4 regions of the Radiobacillus sp. PE A8.2 genome follow, and region 2 is predicted to be linked to each of the others. Evidence: riboswitches for the same ligand, from Rfam matches in the RefSeq annotation. Region 2 holds a riboswitch; each other region holds the start of a gene.
The links. A riboswitch is a leader RNA that binds a small molecule or an ion and turns the genes downstream of it on or off. The one in region 2 is predicted to bind thiamine pyrophosphate.
Positions count from the first base shown of each region.

Region 1: linked by a shared signal. The riboswitch ahead of thiW (energy coupling factor transporter S component ThiW) and the one ahead of ACI6MV_RS22710 (ABC transporter substrate-binding protein) in region 2 are both predicted to bind thiamine pyrophosphate.
Region 3: linked by a shared signal. The riboswitch ahead of thiD (bifunctional hydroxymethylpyrimidine kinase/phosphomethylpyrimidine kinase) and the one ahead of ACI6MV_RS22710 (ABC transporter substrate-binding protein) in region 2 are both predicted to bind thiamine pyrophosphate.
Region 4: linked by a shared signal. The riboswitch ahead of tenA (thiaminase II) and the one ahead of ACI6MV_RS22710 (ABC transporter substrate-binding protein) in region 2 are both predicted to bind thiamine pyrophosphate.

Region 1 covers NZ_JBJGXI010000016.1:22,141-25,929, forward strand. Annotated here, with positions in the region: gene ACI6MV_RS10285 (SDR family oxidoreductase) at 240-1,028, opposite strand; gene ACI6MV_RS10290 (ring-cleaving dioxygenase) at 1,135-2,109, opposite strand; TPP riboswitch at 2,297-2,410, shown strand; gene thiW (energy coupling factor transporter S component ThiW) at 2,485-2,985, shown strand; gene ACI6MV_RS10300 (DMT family transporter) at 3,050-3,789, opposite strand, start outside.
Region 2 covers NZ_JBJGXI010000064.1:5,845-9,633, reverse strand. Annotated here, with positions in the region: gene ACI6MV_RS22715 (NCS2 family permease) at 1-1,189, shown strand, start outside; TPP riboswitch at 1,338-1,447, shown strand; gene ACI6MV_RS22710 (ABC transporter substrate-binding protein) at 1,590-2,594, shown strand; gene ACI6MV_RS22705 (thiamine-binding protein) at 2,608-2,901, shown strand; gene ACI6MV_RS22700 (ABC transporter permease) at 2,898-3,668, shown strand; gene ACI6MV_RS22695 (ABC transporter ATP-binding protein) at 3,665-3,789, shown strand, end outside.
Region 3 covers NZ_JBJGXI010000038.1:12,079-15,867, reverse strand. Annotated here, with positions in the region: gene ACI6MV_RS17910 (transcriptional regulator SplA domain-containing protein) at 38-295, shown strand; gene splB (spore photoproduct lyase) at 288-1,316, shown strand; TPP riboswitch at 1,420-1,522, shown strand; gene thiD (bifunctional hydroxymethylpyrimidine kinase/phosphomethylpyrimidine kinase) at 1,633-2,460, shown strand; gene thiM (hydroxyethylthiazole kinase) at 2,457-3,272, shown strand; gene thiE (thiamine phosphate synthase) at 3,253-3,789, shown strand, end outside.
Region 4 covers NZ_JBJGXI010000012.1:88,233-92,021, reverse strand. Annotated here, with positions in the region: gene ACI6MV_RS08755 (ABC transporter permease) at 1-100, opposite strand, end outside; gene ACI6MV_RS08750 (ABC transporter ATP-binding protein) at 93-1,109, opposite strand; gene tenA (thiaminase II) at 1,477-2,139, opposite strand; TPP riboswitch at 2,245-2,366, opposite strand; gene ACI6MV_RS08740 (hypothetical protein) at 2,485-2,640, opposite strand; gene ACI6MV_RS08735 (hypothetical protein) at 2,877-3,353, opposite strand; gene speD (adenosylmethionine decarboxylase) at 3,482-3,789, opposite strand, start outside.

The DNA.
Region 1 (3,789 bases), on a different contig from region 2:
ATTCTAAAACGAAACTTTTATTTGCTATTTAGTATATCATAATCGCATTTCTTACTTATAGTTCGTGTTCAAAAAGTTCCATTTTTAGCACCGAGAAGATTGGATGAAGCTAGAAAAAGAGGACCGGAGCGTAGACAAAACCTACGTGAGGACCGGATTTTTCGGCTGAATCCAATATTCGACGTCAATAAGCTTCTTGAGTAATCATTGTGATCAATTGGGACTTTTTGAACAACCTCTTATAGTAATGTCTCTGCACCATCAATAAATACTTCAGTCCCTGTAATATGACTCGAAGCATCCGATAGAAGAAAATGAACCAAATCAGCTACTTGTTCCGGGCTACCTGGGTGATGCTCTAACGGTTGATTTCCCTCCGGATACTCAACCGGAATCTTGATTTTATCTAGGTTATCTTTATCAGGAAAAGTATTTTCACCAATGTTTGTTTTAATTGCACCAGGACATATCACATTCACTCGAATTTTGTATTGTGCTAACTCTAATGCTGCCATTTTACCAAAAGCCATCTGACCGGCCTTTGATGAGCTATAGGCAGACATGCCGAAACCAGAGAAGGTTCGGTTACCATTGATTGAACTTGTTATCACAATACTTCCACCATTTTGCTTCAAATGAGGAATAGCGTATTTTACTGTCAAAAATGTACTTTTTAAATTCGTTGTTAACGTTTGGTCCCAATCCTCCGGGCTCAGATCCTCTATCGGGGCAACTTTTCCGTTTATACCGGCATTAGCAAATACCATGTCCAGTCGTCCCCACTGATCTACCACTTGTTGTATACTGTCTTCCACCCGTTTTGGATCCGACACATCGGTATCTGTGATGAGTGCTTGTCCACCCATGTCTTCAATCTGCTGCTTCACTTTTGCAGCATTTTTCTCTTTTAAATCGACTAGCCCTACTTTTGCGCCTGCCTGAGCTAAGCGAATTGCCGCGGCTTCCCCGATACCAGAACCTGCCCCTGTAATAATCGCGACCTTATTTGTTAAAGATTGCTTATCCATGTAATCATTCTCCTTATCCTTTTGTAATTAGAATAACCTCAATGAATTGCCCTATGTGTAAATTGGTAGAGAAAAAGCCCAAATCAGTATCGATTCAGGCCCTCTCTTATGATTGCTTCGTATCTAACGGTTTTAATTTCGCTTCAATTTGTGCACGTTTATCTTCAAAAAATGGCGGTAATGCAACAGTTTCACCTAAGTGTTCAACATCTTCATCTGTAGCAAAACCAGGTCCATCTGTTGCTAATTCGAACAATATCCCATTGGGCTCTCTAAAATACAGCGATTGGAAATAATAGCGATCCACCAGACCTGAATTCGGCATCCGGTTTTGTCTGATTATATCTCTCCAAGCTGATAACTCCTGTTCGTCATGTACTCGAAAAGCTACATGGTGCACACTGCCACGGCCAGGTTTTTCCTTTGGCAAATCTGTTCTGTGCTCAATATGCACCTCTGCACCAGTGCCGCCTTCACCTGTTTCATATACTTCAATATTAGGCTGACCCTCGACAAAGGCAGGATAACTTCCAGCATGTCTAAAACCCATGATCTCGGTTAGTACTTTTACAGTAGGCTCTGGATTCGGCACAGTGAGCCTAACCGGACCTAGACCAATAATTCCTTTGTTTTGCGGAACTGGCGCCTTATCCCACGGTGTACCACCGGCCACGCCTTTGTTATTTTGATCAGAAACGAGTACTAGTCGCTGACCCTCGTGATCTGTAAAGTGAAGGACTTTTCTACCAAATTCCTCTGTTATCGCTTCATGCTTGACATTATGATCCGCTAACCTGCTTTTCCAAAAATCCAACGCCTCATCGTTCGCTACACGAAGAGCTGTAAAGGAGATACTATTATTTCCTTCATATGTGTGTCCTGCTCTCGGGATTTCAAAGAACGTTAAATCTGTACCTGGATTACCAACCTCATCTGCATAAAATAAATGATACATACTCGTATCGTCTTGATTAACAGATTTTTTCACCAAACGCATGCCTAGTACTTTCGTATAAAAATCATAATTATCCTTTGCAACAGCGGTAATGGATGACACATGATGTATACCCTTTAGTTCCATCCTACACACTCCTTTATTTATTTATTTAGATTAAGCTGATTTGTGTAAATTCATTCAACAAAGCGTCACATATATTTTATGTAAATTATTATAGTTGGTAATTATCTCGATTTCAAGATAATTGCTTTACTTTTAGTCTGTTTACCTTTTTTCTTCCCTATGCTATAGTGAAATTAATCAATTGAATAGAAACTACTAGGGGTGCCTATGGATGTGTAGGCTGAGAGAAGAGCACAATGCTTTTTAACTCTAAGGACCTGATCTGGCTCGTACCAGCGGAGGGAAGTAGTACGGAAAATCATACTATTTGGTTATAAACCAGGTCCTGCTTGTCATGGATCTGGTTTTTTTATTTTTATTTAGGGGGAGCTATTTATGAGGAACAACACAAGATTATTAACGACAATGGCAATTTTTGTAGCAATCGGAGTTATCGGATCATCAATTCTTGGATTTCAGATTGGTGTCGCAAAGGTCTATCCGATTCAACACGCGGTCAATGTTATGGCAGCCGTAGTGTTAGGACCAATTCCAGCAGTGACTATCGCTTTTACGATTGGATTACTACGGAACTTATTAGGCTTAGGAACTTTGCTTGCATTCCCAGGTGGTATGATTGGCGCACTATTAGCAGGATATTTGTATCGTTGGACAAAAAAGAAATATATGGCTGCAACCGGTGAAATGATTGGTACAGGTATCATCGGCGCACTGTTCTCTGTCCCATACGCCAATGTGTTAATGGGAACTTCTTACGGGGCACTTGGATTTATTCCTAGCTTTTTAGCTAGTAGTGCTTTAGGAGCTGTTATTGGTGTATTGGTGTTAAACCGTGTAAACCTAGAAAATATGGTTCCGAAAGAGCTACGATCATAATTTATGAAAATCCTACTGAAAACGCATGGATGTATAAACATCCATGCGTTTTCTAGTTCAGACCTTACCCAGATTCACGTAGACCTGATTCAACCTTATCAACTTTCCCGCGATTCACACGGAATTGTGTTGTCAATATAACACCAGTAATTACGATAAATGTACCGATTATTTGCATTACAGTGATCGTTTCACCTAACCAAAGGTAGGCTCCAAGCATCGTAACGACTGGAAGAAAATTTAAAAATACAGAAGCCTGTGATGCACTTAATAAATCAACGGCTCGATTATAAAAAACTAACGCAATAAATGACGGGAAAATTCCTAAATACAAAAATCCGATCATATGACTAGAAGCCGAAAATGCAGGTACCCCGGTCACTACCCATTCGATCCCTACAATAGGTAATAACACGACAACAGAAACTCCAGTCATCACAAACAAGGCAGCAAAAGACGGAAACAAATGCATATATCGCTTCACGCAAATGGAATAAATTGCCCAGGAAATAATAGCTCCTATCATGATAGCATCTCCGATATTCCAAGCTATCGATGCCAATTCAAAGATTTTCCCATCCAAAACAACCCATATCGCCCCTAGAAAAGATAATATAATTCCAATCCACTGGATGCCTTGCAGCTTTTCTTTTAATAGAAAAATGCTTAGCAATACTGTCACGACGGGTATAACCGATTCTAATACAGACACATTGGTTGCCGTAGTGAATTGTAACGCTCCGTAGATAAATGTGTTAAAAAAGGTGACCCCACTTAATGTCATCACGAGTAATGGTATTTTAT
Region 2 (3,789 bases):
ATCTGCAGATGGAGCAACTGGTATGGATTGGGGTGCTGTATTTACAGCCACAGCGCTTGCTGCAGCAGTCGGTTCTTTAATTATGGGCCTGCTTGCTAAATATCCGGTCGCTTTGGCTCCTGGAATGGGACTCAACGCATTTTTTGCTTACACCGTTGTACTTGGTAATGGTGTGCCTTGGGAAACAGCACTAGCTGGTGTATTAGTTTCTGGACTTATTTTTATCGTTCTTACGATCTCAGGTATTCGTGAAATTATTATTAATGCAATTCCACAAAGCCTAAAAATGGCTGTTGGTGCTGGGATTGGTTTGTTTATCGCTTTTATTGGTTTTCAAAATGCAGGAATTGTTGTAGGCAATGATGCAACAATGGTTGCTTTAGGAGATTTAACTTCTGCTCCTGTAGCACTTGCAATCTTAGGTATTGTTGTTACTGTCATTTTCCTTGCACTGGGTATTAAAGGCGGAGTATTCTACGGTATCGTTATTACAGCTATTGTTGGGATGATTTTCAACTTAGTGCCACTTCCGACAGAAATTTGGAGTGCTCCACCAAGCCTTGCACCAACATTTGGTCAAGCCTTCCTTCATTTCGGTGATGTATTTACTGGTCCAATGATCGGTGTTATTTTAACGTTCTTATTCGTCGATTTCTTTGATACTGCAGGTACACTAGTTGCGGTTGCAACAAAAGCAGGTTTAATGAAAGACAACAAGCTTCCTAAAGCTGGAAAAGCATTGTTTGCCGACTCTGCTGCAACTGTTGTTGGTGCTACATTAGGTACATCTACAACGACTTCTTACATTGAGTCTGGTACAGGAGTAAGTGCAGGTGGACGTTCCGGTTTAACAGCAGTATTTACAGCAGGATTCTTTCTGCTTGCATTGTTCTTCTCACCATTATTAAGCGTTGTTACGGAAGAAGTAACTGCTCCTGCATTGATTATTGTTGGAATCATGATGGCTTCGACACTTAAAGATATCGAGTGGGATCAATTTGAAATTGCTGCTCCTGCGTTCTTAACGGTTATTATGATGCCTCTTGCTTATAGCATTGCAACTGGTATTGCGGTTGGTTTTATCTTCTATCCAATAACAATGATCGTAAAAGGAAAAGCGAAAGAAATTCATCCAATTATGTGGTTCTTGTTCGTAGTCTTTATTGCATATCTAGGATTTTTAGCATAAACGAAAAAAGCTTTGACCAGGTGAGATGGTCAAGGCTTTCTTTTTTTACATACAAGAATAATAGATTGATTGAAATAAATAACTTGAAAAAACTACACTACTGTGTCAAAGTAGATAATTGAAAGCGTAAGATTAATTGAATAGCTAGTTTTTATTGTGGGGGGACCGGTGATGCCGGTTGAGATCGTATCCGTAAGATGCAGACCCTTAGAACCTGATCTGGCTAAAACCAGCGTAGGGAACATATGACAAACATTGACGTTTATAATATGCGCCCTAGGGATAACCTAGGGCGTTTTTGATTGGTTAAAAGTACGGATAATATTCCGATTAGCCATAGCCAATGCTTATGTTCCAGCGCACCAACGCTTATCAAACAGATACTTAGGGAGGAATAACATTGAAGAAGTGGTTATTGGCTTTACTCACGCTGGCACTAGTTGCTGGCTGTAACGCAGAAACTGAGGAATCCAACGGAAATGATGGTCAACAGGAGCAGACGGAATTAACGGAAGTTACGATGGTATTGGATTGGACACCAAATACTAATCATACTGGATTATATGTAGCACAAGAGAAAGGATATTTTGAAGAACAAGGCTTAGATGTAGAAATTGTTTTACCAGGAGAATCTGGAGCTAGCCAGGTTGTAGCTTCTGGGCAAGCGGATTTTGGTATTGGTGCACAAGAAGGTATAACAGAAGCTCGTGTTCAGGATATTCCGATCGTTTCGATTGGTGCAATCATTCAACATAATACATCTGGATTTGCGGCACCAGCAGACAGAGGCATCACTTCACCAGCTGATTTTGAAGGCAAAACATATGGTGGCTGGGGTGCACCGGTGGAACAAGCGGTAATTGATTCATTAATGAAACAAGAAGATGCGAATGTAGATGAAGTAGAAATTGTTAATATGGGTAACAGTGATTTCTTCACAGCAGTAGAACGTGGCGATATTGATTTCGCATGGATTTACTATGCATGGACTGGAGTAGAAGCAGAGCTTCGTGACATGGAGTTAGATATGCTTTACTTAACAGATTATACAGATAAGCTCGATTATTACACACCTGTCATTATTACGAATGAAGATAAAATTGCAGAAGATCCAGACACGGTAAAAGCATTTATGGCAGCTGTATCGAAAGGCTATCAATACGCCATTGATAACCCAGCTGAAGCGGCGGATATTTTAACTGCAGCTGTTCCAGATTTAGATGCTGAGTTAGTAAAAGCAAGCCAAGAATGGTTATCACCAAAATACCAAGATGATGCTGAACAATGGGGCATTCAAACAGAAGAGGTATGGGAAAACTATGCAAGCTGGATGTATGATAACGGGTTGTTAGAAGAAGAATTAGATGTAGAAAATGCATTTACAAACGAATTTCTACCAGAATAAGGGGTGATATTTTATGGCAAATTCACTAGTAAGTATCCAAATTATACCGAAAACAAAAAATGGTGAGGACGTTATTCCTTATGTGGACGCGGCGATTGCAGTAATTGAAGAAGCTGGCGTCAAATATGAGGTGCACCCGCTAGAAACAACGATGGAGGGCGAGTTGTCAGAGTTGCTGGCAATCGTTGAGAAAATGAATCAAAAAATGGTCGAGATTGGCAGCCCGAGCATTATTTCTCAAATAAAAGTGCTGTATAAACCAGATGGTGCATCGATGGATAAACTAACGGAGAAATACAGAGGATGAGGACGATTTTTAAAAAAGGATGGCGACCAGTATTGGTCATCATCCTTTTACTCATAACATGGGAAGCGAGTAGTCGCCTGTTTGAAATCCCATCTTGGCTACTACCTGCTCCAACCGAAATTGTGCAAGAGGGGATTGCAGGCTGGTCTAACTATAATCATCATATTTTGTCTACGATTCGGTTAACGGTTATTGGCTTTAGTATCGGCTGCAGTGTCGGGATCATTGTTGCGGTTGCTTTGCACCTAATGCCTACTGTAAGAGAAGCGTTTTACCCATTGATGATTTTATCGCAAAACATACCGATTATTGTGCTCGCTCCTTTACTTGTCATTTGGTTTGGCTTCGGTATGATGCCAAAAATTATTGTCATTACACTTGTTTGTTTTTTCCCAATTGCGGTGTCAGCGATGGAAGGTTTCAGACAAACGAGTCACGAACTGATGCACTATATGCAAATGGCTGGTGCAACAAAACGTCAAATCTTTTTTAAGTTGGAATTACCACATGCGCTTCCGTCACTGTTTTCCGGATTGAAAATATCGGCAACATATAGTGTCATGGGTGCGGTTATTTCTGAATGGCTCGGAGCGAATCAAGGAATCGGTGTCTACATGACACTAGCGTCGTCCTCGTTTCGAACGGATCGTGTTTTCGTCGCAATTGTAATCATTATGGCACTTTGTTTAGTATTTTTCTCACTAATTATTGGACTAGAAAAGCTATTAATTAAGTGGCGGCCAAAAGGAGAGGCGGAACGATCATGAGTCAACTCGTTGTAGATAAAATTACTAAATCCTTTGATAACAAGCTCGTATTAGACAACATTTCCTTTACGGTTGAAGATGGCGAATTTGTCTCCTTGCTCGGTCCGTCCGGTAGTGGAAA
Region 3 (3,789 bases), on a different contig from region 2:
TAACAATAAAATCAAATTGTCTAAAGTAGGTGAGAGAATGGATTGGAATCAAGGTTATCAAGCAGGTGATGTGGTATATGTTATTATCCGTAACCCTCATGTGCAGGGCGTAGCAAATGTACAAGAAGCTGCTGTAGTTAATAATCCAGATCAACCTGGTGAATTAGCATTGTTTATTTATGAAACTTATTATCCATTAACAGATGAAGTGGCGATTTACACTACAGAGGATGAAGCAGAAGCAGAATATCGTGACGTATTTGGCTCAGCGGATGTAGAGGGTTATTATGGTTAAGCCATTTGTTCCTCAACTCGTTTATTTTGAACCTAGGGCATTGGAATATGATTTAGGAAGAAAGTTAGAAAAAAAATTTCTGGATCAAGGCATCGAAATTAGACATACGACCTCTCATAACCAAGTCCGTGATTTACCTGGAGATAATGATTTTCAAAAGTACAGAAATGCTAAGTCGACATTAGTAGTAGGTTTACGAAAAACACTGAAATTTGATACATCGAAGCCGTCGGCAGAATACGCAATTCCACTGGCTACAGGTTGTATGGGGCATTGTCACTATTGTTATCTGCAAACTACAATGGGCAGCAAGCCTTATATTCGCACATATGTGAATACAGATGAAATCTTTGATGCTGCTGAAGGGTATATGAAAGAACGTGTGCCGGAAATAACACGTTTTGAGGCATCTTGTACCTCTGACATCGTAGGCGTAGATCACTTAACACATTCATTAAAAAGGGCAATTGAGTTTTTTGGTAAATCAGAGCACGGTTTACTTCGTTTCGTAACGAAATTTGCTCACGTTGATCACTTGCTGGATGCAGATCATCAAGGGCGTACAAGGTTTCGCTTTAGTATTAATGATAATTACATGATAAAGTATTTTGAACCAGGAACGTCCAGGCTTGATGAACGAATTGAAGCGGCAATCAAGGTTGCTGAGGCGGGCTATCCGCTAGGTTTTATCATTGCGCCTATCTATTTGCATGAGGGATGGCAGGAAGGCTATACCGAAATGCTTGATAAACTGGAAGCGGAGTTACCTGCATTCGCTAAAAAGGATTTAACGTTCGAATTGATCCAGCACCGTTTTACAAAACCAGCAAAACGAGTTATTCAAAAAAATTACCCGATGTCAAAGCTGGAATTGGATGAGTCCAAAAGAAAATATAAATGGGGAAGATACGGGATTGGTAAATACGTTTATACTGATAATGAACAAGAGCAAATCAAAGACACCATTCAAAGCAAATTAGCGACGCTCTTTCCAGAAGCAAAAGTTGAATATTTTACTTGAGAGATTTTAGTCAATTTCATCATACTGATTTTTACTGTGAATGGTATTGCCTCATTTGACAACTATTCTAAAACATGGTTTATTGAAACAAATGGAATAGTTATACATCCGCTAGGGGCGCTGTACGGCTGAGATAAGGAGAATTCCTTTGTCCCTTAGAACCTGAACTGGTTAATACCAGCGTAGGAAAGTGGAGCAGGAAATTATATATGAATGATCAATGGTTCATTTTAAACCGCTCCAGTTTCTTGGTAGCGGTTTTTTGTATGGGGAAAAACGCTTTAAAGTTCTGACTTAAAGGGAGGAGAATAGATAAATGAACCAGATAACTACTGCACTAACGATTGCTGGAACAGATCCTACAGGAGGAGCTGGTATACAGGCAGATTTAAAAACATTTCAGGAAAGAGAAGTTTACGGTATGAGTGTTGTCACTTCTATAGTGGCACAAAACACACTAGGTGTTGATGCAATTTATAATCTACCCGTTTCTTTTATTGAAAAGCAATTGCATGCGGTATTTAATGATATCGAGCCAGATGCAGTTAAAACAGGCATGATTGCAACAATTGAAATGATGGAAATGCTGGCAGATTTTTTGAAAGACAAATCCGTAGATTATGTAATTGACCCAGTAATGGTAGCCAAAAGTGGCCATGCTTTAATGGAAGAACCATCGCGGAAAGTAATTAGAGATATGTTAGTGCCATTAGCTACGGTTGTTACACCAAATATCCCGGAAGCAGAAATATTAGTAGATTTTAAAATTGATAATATCGACGATGCAAAACGTGCTGCCAAGGTTATTGTTAATGAGCTTGGGGCGAAAGCGGCTGTCGTTAAGGGTGGTCATCTATCCGGAGAAGCGATTGACGTGCTATACGATAAACAAGATTTTCATTATTATAAGTCTGCTCGCACAGAGACGAAGCATACGCATGGAACAGGCTGTACGTTCTCGGCAGTTATTACAGCAGAACTTGCCAAAGGAAAATCGATTGCGAAAGCTGTAACAATTGGGAAAAAATTTATTACTGATGCCATCCAATATTCGCTAGGTGTTGGTAAAGGCAATGGTCCAACTAATCATTGGGGATATCGGTTAAAAGGGCTACCAAATCAGGTGAAAGGAAGAGAAGAATGATCAAGAATGCTTCTTTGATAGATCAGCTTCGAACCAAAAAGCCGTTGGTACATAACATTACAAATCAAGTCGTTAGCAATTTTACAGCTAATGGATTGTATGCGGTCGGTGCTGCACCGGTGATGGCTAACGCTGTAGAAGAGGTTGCTGAGATGGTGCAGCATGCGGATGCACTAGTATTAAACATGGGTACATTGACCTCACTACAGCTTGAAGCAATGATCATAGCCGGTAAAGCTGCAAATAAAAAAGGTATCCCTGTTGTTTTGGACCCAGTAGGCATCGGTGCAACTAGATTTCGAGTAGATGCCGCACAAAACATTTTAGAAAACGTACAAGTTTCTCTTATTCGAGGAAATCTCGGAGAAATTAGTTTTCTAGCAGGGGTTGATATGAAGATGAAGGGTGTTGACGCTGTATCGCCAGGAGACCATGTAGCGATTGCGCATCAAGCCTCCCGTAAACTTAATGTCCCTATTGCAGTGACTGGAAAACAAGATGTTATTACAGATGGCTTCACAAGTTATATAGTGGAAAATGGGCACCAATTACAAACAACCGTCACAGGCGTAGGTTGTTTGTTAACTTCTGTGATTGCTGCTTTTCTAGCTATCGGTGATAACACAATTAGAACAGCAGCAGAAGCAATTAGCTTTTACGGAGTGGCTGCTCAACTGGCGGCAGAGAAAGTAGATGGACCAGGAAGTTTCCAAATCGCATTTTTAGATTCTTTATATAAATTGGGTGATGAAATCTATAGGGAAAAATCAAACATAAAGAAAGAGGTATCTTATGGGGAAGACTATAAATAATCATCTGTCAGACCTTCTTCGGGTTTATTTCATTATGGGCACGAATAATAGTAGCCTACCCCCACTTGCAGTATTAAAATCGGCTTTGGTAGGTGGTATTACCTTATTTCAATTTCGAGAAAAGGGGCTTGGGGCACTAAAGGGTGAGGACAAAAAACAAATCGCCCTTCAAATGAAACAACTGTGTGATGACTATTCCGTTCCGTTTATCGTAAATGATGATGTTCAATTAGCAATTGAAATAGGTGCAGCAGGCGTGCACGTTGGACAGGATGATGAACCAATTACAATGATAAAAAAACAATGCCCCGATCACTTTATTGTCGGTGTATCTGCTACAAATGAAGCGGAAGCAGCACAGGCTTTAAAGGATGGAGCAGATTATATTGGAGTAGGTCCAATATATGCAACAAATACGAAGGCAGATGCAAAAGTGCCAATAGGACTAAAAGGTATTTCCAACATCCGTTCTACCGTTGGCAAACTTTCGATGGTGGCGATAGGTGGTATAAAGAAG
Region 4 (3,789 bases), on a different contig from region 2:
CAATGTTAATGCTATAAATTAATATGCCTGTATAATAATTGGTTCGATAAGCAAGCATCATTAAAAAGCGAATACGAATCATCTCAACATATTTACCCATGGATAATGCCCTCTTCATAAATGTTCCGGATAATTTCTTCGATTGATATTTCATGCACTTTAAGATCAATAATTTTATGTGCAGCGACAACTCGTCCAATTACATCAGAAATAACTGATTCGTCATTAATAACATTCGCAACCCATACATTGCCACGGTCCCCTGCTGTCCATTCAGCCTCTAAACCGTCCAATAAGGGTACGAGCAATGATTTCGAGATTTGATTATTTGTAAATTGAAATTCAATTTGCTTCCCTTCACCCCAGCTTGATTTTAGATTTGTTAGTTTCCCATCATAAATAATCTGACCTTCGTCCAACATAATTACACGTTCACAAAGTGCCTCAATATCCGTTAAATCATGAGTTGTTAACAATACCGTTGTTTGGTACTTTTGATTTATCTCTTTTAGGAAATTACGTATTTTTAATTTAACGAGTACATCGAGCCCAATAGTAGGTTCATCTAAAAATAGCAAAGTAGGATTATGTAACAATGCAGCAGCAAGCTCACAACGCATCCGCTGTCCGAGTGACAGCTTTCTAACAGGTTTATCGAGCAATGGTGCGATATCAAGTGATTCAATCACATAACTCATGTGACTTTCATACAAATGATCAGGCACATTGTACACCTTTTTTAACAAGCGGAATGATTCTTGTACAGCAATATCCCACCACAACTGTGAGCGTTGACCAAATACTACACCAATCGACCGGACAAACTTCTCTCTTTCTCTATGTGGATCCATTCCCAAAACACGGACCGTACCAGAAGTTGGTGTAAGAATACCAGTTAACATCTTAATAGTAGTCGATTTTCCTGCACCATTTTCACCTATATATCCGACCATTTCCCCTTTGCTAACCGTAATATCAATATCTTTAACTGCAGGAATTACCTTATAATTGCGGGTAAACAGGTCGCGAAAAGCCCCTTGCAAACCAGAACGGCTTGAATAGGATTTAAACTCTTTTCGTAAAGCTTCAACTTGTATGATATTTTCCATCGTTGTATCCTCCCTAAATTGCACTAGTATAGTTTACCTAACTGTTAGGAAAGAAACAATTTTTATACTTGCTGTTCTGAATACTATGTCTGAGTTGGAGCATATCGTTCCGAATTTTTGTGATAGGAGTGAATGAGTGGAGGTTGGAATTAACAAGATTAAGCGGCCAGAAGCGCACTTTTTGTCCCAAATTACCGTTTTGATAATTTGCCCGTCCTGGAGAGACCCTATCTGCTAAAAACAACCCATTGAATTAAAGTAAAATAATAGTGATTGTTGTCCGCACGCAACGTATCGTAGGTATGTGGAATTACAAAAAAATAACAAAAAGCCAGTATGTACTGACTTTTTTGTTATCCACTCAATATTAAAACGGCCACTTTTCCAAACTATAGCCCATTTCCCAAAAACCATACTCGTACTGACTACTTATAATAAAGTGTTGTTTCATACGATCACGATCTTCATCGGTTACCGTTTCTGCAATTTCATCTAATCTTGCAATCTGTTCTTCCACTAATGTCCTAAACCATTCTCCGCCGTAAGCGGCGATCCATTCTTTATATATCGGTTCTTCGGGTGTATGTTCTTTTAATCGCTCACCAATTTCATAATAAATCCAATAGCAAGGTAAAATCGCAGCAATGATATCACCTAAATGACCATTATAGGCAGCGCGATACAAATGTGAAGTGTAAGCGTAAGCGGTTGGAGTGGCAACAAAGTTCTCTTGCTCCTCCTCCGTGATGCCAAGCAACTCCGAAAATTTTCTATGTAATCCTAGTTCGGCTTCATATGTGCCTTGAGCATGTGCAGCTAATCTGTTCGTTGTATGTAGATCTTTTGCCTTTGCTGCACCTAATGCTTGTACTCTTGCAAAATGGGATAAATAATAAGAATCTTGCATTACATAATGACGAAAACACTCAACCGCTAATGTGCCGTCACCGATTCCTTTTACAAACGGATGGTTAAAGCTTGCTTTCCAAATGTCCTTCGTTTCTTCTCTTAAAAGCTGTGAAAATTTCATTTTATTCATCTCCTTTTTTGTGTTTGTAATCATTTATTGACAAACAAAAACACTTCCTACTGAGATAGAAAGTGGAGACGTAATGAAACAGAGTCAAATAGACAGCTATTCCCTACTCCACTTCCCTACGCTGGTTTGACCAGATCAGGTTCTAAGGGTCTTAAAGTAACACTTTAATCTCAACCTTTAATTGCAATATGCTGCATAAGGCACCCCTAGCGGAAAATAGTACTATTAAATTGTGCTTTGAAGCTTATCATAACATGCGTACAAATGTTGTCAAACGGAACCGATAATAAAAAGCCTCTTGATCAGTATGTCAAAAGGCTCAATCAATTGGAGTGATTATTTATGAAAAGCTAACACTGCAGGTTGCACTTGCTTGTTGTTAGCACGAAATTTTTTCTTGCGCGTGAAGAATCTTTCAAGCTTTTCAACGAACGACAATACAAGAAACGTCAACAAAACAGTTAAGGATACCACGTAAAGTGAAAATAACATCTTTACTATCCCCTTTCTTCCAAAATTTCTTCATATATTAATGAATGCATCTATATAATACCAAATATAGCTAAAAAGTAAAGGTTAAATTAGAAATTCTTTAAAATTCATTTAGTTTCTTTAATAATTATCTATTTGCTCTAATTTTATCTTAATCATAAGAGGGGTGAATTGTTCTTTTTAAAAGAATTAAATCATAAAAAAATGAGCTCTCATCATTATTTGAGCTCAAAAATTTATCCGTCTTTAACTTGTACTTTTGCAACCAATAGTTTAATCAATAGTCCAATGCATAGACCGAGTACTAAGAACAACATTGGTAAGAAAACAGGACCAATCAAATGATCAAATATTTTTATCTTCGCAGAAAAAATTAATCCTACTGTTAAAAAATAAGCGCCAAATACAAAAGGAAGATAACTTAAACTGTTCATCTCTCCCTCAGCATCTCGATAAGCATCCCACATGGCAAACATATATAAACAAGGGTAAAACATCAGCCATTGATAATCAGTTACTTCAATGGCTTTGATTATTTCTCCTGTAAATGAGTATACAATTGCTAAGTTAAAATTGCTCTGCACGTTAACAAGAAATTCTAAAAAGATGAATACTATTCCCTTTAAAAACTGACCGTTTAGTATTTGACCAAAACCTGGTAAAGCAATACTCCACAATAAAGCTTCATGCTTTTTTGGTTTGTATTTTATCATCGTAAAGACCTTTCATCTGTCATTAACAATCAAACATTGATGACTGTTTTTTTATTTAGCTTTATCAAGTTTAGTATCCCACTTAATTGTAAAAAATATTACAGCGTTATCATTTTCCTATGGTAGTTCTAATTATTCATATTTTTCCCATAATAGATCTCGTCCATCTCTTTCGTTAGCCGCTCTGTAATTTGCTGTTGTTCTTCTTCACTTATTTTTTCTTTACTAGATCCGAATAAATATTGATCAAGCTCAAATTTCTTTAGTTTACATTTTGTGTGAAATATATTTTCTTGATAAATGTTGACATCGATCATGTCATAAAGTGCTTTAACCTCTTCAGGTATGTAATTTTGAATCGAGCTAATATCGTGATCAATAAATAATTTATTGCCATTAATATCTCTTGTAAACCCTCTGACACGATAGTCCATCG